DNA from 2 places in the Spirillospora sp. NPDC049024 genome. Region 2 is predicted to be linked to the other one. Evidence: riboswitches for the same ligand, from Rfam matches in the RefSeq annotation. Region 2 holds a riboswitch; the other holds the start of a gene.
The links. Region 2 has a riboswitch for cyclic di-AMP ahead of AB0C21_RS39870 (CHAP domain-containing protein). Riboswitches for the same ligand answer to the same signal wherever they lie in the genome.

Region 1 (2,190 bases), on a different contig from region 2:
ACCGCGGCGGCCGTCTCCGGGCTGAACGTCTCGGCGACCCGCGAGGTGGCGGCGCCGGCCCCGCCGGCGCCGGGCGCCCCGCCGCCGGAGCGCGAGCCGACCAGGCCGGCGCCTCCGGCGAGCAGGGCGGCGGCCCCGCCCGCGCCCAGGGCGAGGACCCTGCGCCGCGTGACGGTGGCGTCCTGCCCGGGGCCTTCCTCCATGGGCGCGATCCTATGCAGGACGCGGGGCCAGGGGCGGCATCACGACCGGTAGTCCGGGTAGCCGTAGCCGACGACGTCGTCTGTGGAACGTTCCTTTACGCGGACGGCGTTGTCGGTGTTGCCCTCGACGGCCTCGATCGTGCCGTCGTCGATCTCCTTGACGACCAGGCCGACGTGCCGGATGTCGTCGAAGGACTTGCCGCCGTCCCACGCGTAGAAGACGATCGCGCCGGGCCTCGGCTCGGTGCCCCAGCGCCCGTGCTCCTGGAACCAGCGGGCGTGCGCGACCGTCCAGGCGTCGCTGCCGACCTGGTCGCCGAAGCCGATCTGCTCGCCGACCCAGGAGACGAACATGTCGCACCAGTTCGCGTCGCTGTAGCCGTCGAGGGAGCCGCCGTCGCGCGCGAGCGTCTCGCGCGCGCGGGACGTGGACATGTACCACTCCTGGAACTTGGTCTCGCCGCCGCCGTCCTCCTCGACGCCCACCTGCGAGCGGGCGAGCCTGATGGCCTGCGCGGCGGTGGGCCGCGACTTGCCGGCCGCCCTGGCGGAGGGCCTGCCGGACGACTCGGCCGACGGCCGCTCGGGCCGGGTCTTCTTCGGGGTCTTCGAGGCGCGGGTCCTGGGCTCGCCCTCGGACTTGCGCCTGGACGGGTCGCCGTGCGCCGCCAGGCCGGGGGCCAGGTCGGCCGCGGCGGCGGACCTCACCGGGGCGGAGCCGAACGGCAGGACCGACGCCTGCGCCGTGGCGGCGGCGGTGCCGAGCACGGCGGCGCCGACGACGACGCCGCCGGTCGTCCGCCACGTGATGGAAAGGGGGTGCGGCTTCCGGTGCTTGCCCGGGGCCTTCTTGCGGTGCGCGCGTGGCACGGGGGGTCTCCTCGGCTTCCATGGCGCCTACCGGGTTAGCTGACGGGTTCGGGCGTGGAAGCCGCCCTACGGCCGCGAAGGCAGGCCGATTCACCCCGAAAAGGACACAGTGGGTCCCCGGTTCCGCGTCGGACGCGCGTGCGGGGCACGGCGGTCCGCGGATTCGGCGGTGGCGTGCCCGGGGGCGGGCACACCGGTTCGGATTGGGGGGAGCTCCGGCGGCGGGGGGCGCCTGCGGAGCGAAAGGGGGGTCCGGGGCGTGGTCGCGTGGCGGCCACGCCCCAGGTACCGCTGCGGGATTCTCTCCTTCTCTTCCAGACGCCTACCGGGTTAGCTGACGGGTTCGGGCGTGGAAGTGGCCCTACGGCGGCTCTCGCCGGTGCCCCGGGAGAGACGCGCCGATTCACCCCGGGTGCCGGAATGCCCGTCCGGAAAGACTCTCCGGACTCCGGCGGATATGGGTCCCCGGTTCCGCTCTTCGGCGGATTCGGCGCTGCCGCTGCGATCCTGGGGGCGATATGGGGCCCTGCGCGGAACCTGTCTCCCGCGTGCGAAAGAGCGGCGCCTGATGTTGTGTGCGGACGGCGCCCCGTCTCCGGGGCCGTCCGGGGCCCGCCCCGTGTAGGCCACTGCGGCAGCACGCTCGGCGCCATGCACGCGGCAAGCGTGCGCACGGTGGGGCGGGGGTAGGCCTGGTCTGCGTCGAGACCGTGCGGCGCCTACGGGCGCCGCGGGACGGCACGTGGGGCGTGCCGCCCGGGAGGTGCGGCGCGTGGCTCGCGCCGCCGTCACGCGGGTGCTGGATGCTCCGCGTGGGACCGGGGCGCCTGGGGGGCGCCGCGGGTCCACGGCGTCTGGAGGGCGCCGTGAGTGGTGACAAGGTACCAAAGCCCCAAGAGAAGGCAAACCCCCCCAAAATCAACAACGGACCAGGTCAAGCCCGGTCCGTTGTCGATGAGGGCCCCGTCACACCCGCGCCGCGGGGGTGTCAGGGCGGTGCGTCAGGGGCGCCCGGCGCCGTAGTAGTTGTTCAGGTAGTAGCCGGAGCTGATGTCGCTGATCTTGACGACGTCTCCGGTGTGCGGGGCGTGGATCATCTTGCCGCCGCCCACGTACA
Region 2 (2,190 bases):
CACCGCCATCGTCGCCCACTACGACCCGTCGCGGCACGTCCTCGAATGGACGTGCGCGGGCCACCCGCCGCCGATCCTGGTGCGGGACGGCCGGGCGGCGCCGCTGGAGGTCGTCCGCGACCCGATGCTCGGCGCCATGCCCGGCTGGGAGTACACGACGATCACCACCCGGCTCCACCCGGGCGACATGCTCTTCCTCTACACCGACGGCCTGGTCGAGCGCAGGGACGCCGACCTGGACGAGCGGATCGTCCGCCTCACCCGCATCCTGCGGGAGAGCTCCATGCGCCCCGATCTGGTGCTGGACGAGGTGCTGGGCCGGATGGAGCACGACCGGGCGGCGGACGACACCACGCTCTTCGCGGTCTACGTGGTGTGACCGTCCGCGCCCCGCGGTGAGGAACGACACCCCTGACCAGCGAAGATCGCTGCGTGTGATGTGCGCCTCACTCGGAGGGCGGGGAGAGGGGCTCCGGCGGCGCGGCCCGGCCCGCCGGCCGCTCCTTTTCGATCTTCTTTACCTTTTCCGGGAGAACCGGTAAGCCCATCGGGCAAAGGGCTGCGCGGCACTCCGACAAAGATCGGGAAGACGCGGCGGGGTGCCGGTGTTGGGAGTCCCTTGGAAGGGCTTTGAGCAGGCAAGACTTTACTTTATGCCTGGTTTGCTTTTCTTGGGATGGTTGGTACGTTCGATCCCGAATCACGCAGCGCGTCCCATGCGTTGCCACCGGTCGCACCATGCGCGGCCGAGGATCGCGGAGCGGTATCCGCACGCGATGCGCGCCAGGTGATGCGCGCCCCCTCATCAAGATCAGCCAGCAGAACATCCGTATACCGGCACCGCGTCCGCGGTGCGAGGCCGAGTCCGTCCGGTCGCAGAGACCGGAACGGAGCCGGGGACCCACGTTTCTGGGGTGAATCGGCGCGTCCGAGAGTCGCGCCGTAGGGCTGCTTCCATGCCCGAATCCGTCAGCTAACCCGGTAGGCGCCATGGAAGACAAGGAGATTCCCTGCATGTCCGGTCGCTTTGATCGTCTTTCGCTCAACCGCTTCACGTCCGAGGACAAGGCCCTTGGCATCGCCGCAGGCGCCGTCCTGGCGGGCGCGGTCGGGCTCTCGGTGCTCAACCCCCTCGCCGGCGGCCGCGCGGCCGCCGAGACCCCCGCCGGCGCGGCGGCGGTCGCCGAGCAGGGCACCGCCTCCCACGCCTCCTCCGGCGCCAAGACCGTGAAGGCCGAGCGGGCCTCCGCCGCCGCCGAGGCGCGCCGCGAGGGGTTCAAGGTTCCCCCGCACGCCGTCAAGCCCGCCGAGGTCATCAAGCTCGCGAAGAAGCAGGTCGGCGTGCAAGAGGGCAAGGGCGGCATGACCAAGTACCACAGGTGGTACGTCTCGACTCCGCACGCCAAGGAGACCGCCAAGCGCGACGGCGGCTTCTCGGTGAAGGAGTACAACGGCGCCCAGTGGTGCAACATGTTCGTGTCCTGGCTCGGCGCCCAGACCGGCGTCAAGAACATGGGCTGGGACGCCTACACCGTCCAGCACGCCAACTGGTTCAAGGAGACCGGCCGCTGGGGCCACACCGCCAAGCCGGGCTCCGTGGTGTTCTTCGACTGGCAGGACGGCTCGAAGGCCGGCATCGGCGACATCGACCACGTCGGCATCGTCGTCAAGGACAACGGCAACGGCAAGATCACCACGATCGAGGGCAACACCGACAACGCGGTGAAGGAGAAGGTCCGCGACAAGTCGCAGGTCGTCGGCTTCGGCTACCCCGACTACGCCCGCTGACCCGACCACGCCCACTGACCCGACCACGGTCCACGAAGGCGCCCGTTCCTCCCGGAGGCGCCCCTCCCCAGAAGGCGCCCGGCCGCACGGCCGGGCGCCTTCTGGCGTTCCGGGTGTTGTGCCCAATGTCTCCGGGGACGGTGGGTAATGCCAAGCGTTGACAGGCTTTGATCCCCCTTGGACCTCAGTGCGGCGTTCCTGGAAAGGAATCCAGCACGCCGGAGTCTGCGGAGGGGGGATGCCCATGGCGGCGCGCCCGGATGTCAGCGTCGTGGTGATCGCCTACAACGACGCCCGCCGGCTCCCGAGGGCGGTGGCCTCGACGCTGGCGCAGTCGCTGGGCGGCGTCGAGACGCTGATCGTCGACGACGCGAGCACCGACGGCACGGGCGAGGCCGCCGA

Region 1: it holds a riboswitch for cyclic di-AMP, as region 2 does, so the genes downstream of both, AB0C21_RS16325 (CHAP domain-containing protein) here and AB0C21_RS39870 (CHAP domain-containing protein) in region 2, are expected to answer to the same signal.

The regions. Positions count from the first base shown of each region.
Region 1 is NZ_JBEZFD010000007.1:373,374-375,563, reverse strand. It holds gene AB0C21_RS16330 (hypothetical protein) at 1-203, opposite strand, end outside; gene AB0C21_RS16325 (CHAP domain-containing protein) at 243-1,073, opposite strand; cyclic di-AMP (ydaO/yuaA leader) riboswitch at 1,082-1,252, opposite strand; cyclic di-AMP (ydaO/yuaA leader) riboswitch at 1,378-1,576, opposite strand; gene AB0C21_RS16320 (C40 family peptidase) at 2,075-2,190, opposite strand, start outside.
Region 2 is NZ_JBEZFD010000034.1:12,136-14,325, reverse strand. It holds gene AB0C21_RS39875 (PP2C family protein-serine/threonine phosphatase) at 1-379, shown strand, start outside; cyclic di-AMP (ydaO/yuaA leader) riboswitch at 865-1,003, shown strand; gene AB0C21_RS39870 (CHAP domain-containing protein) at 1,015-1,788, shown strand; gene AB0C21_RS39865 (bifunctional glycosyltransferase/CDP-glycerol:glycerophosphate glycerophosphotransferase) at 2,033-2,190, shown strand, end outside.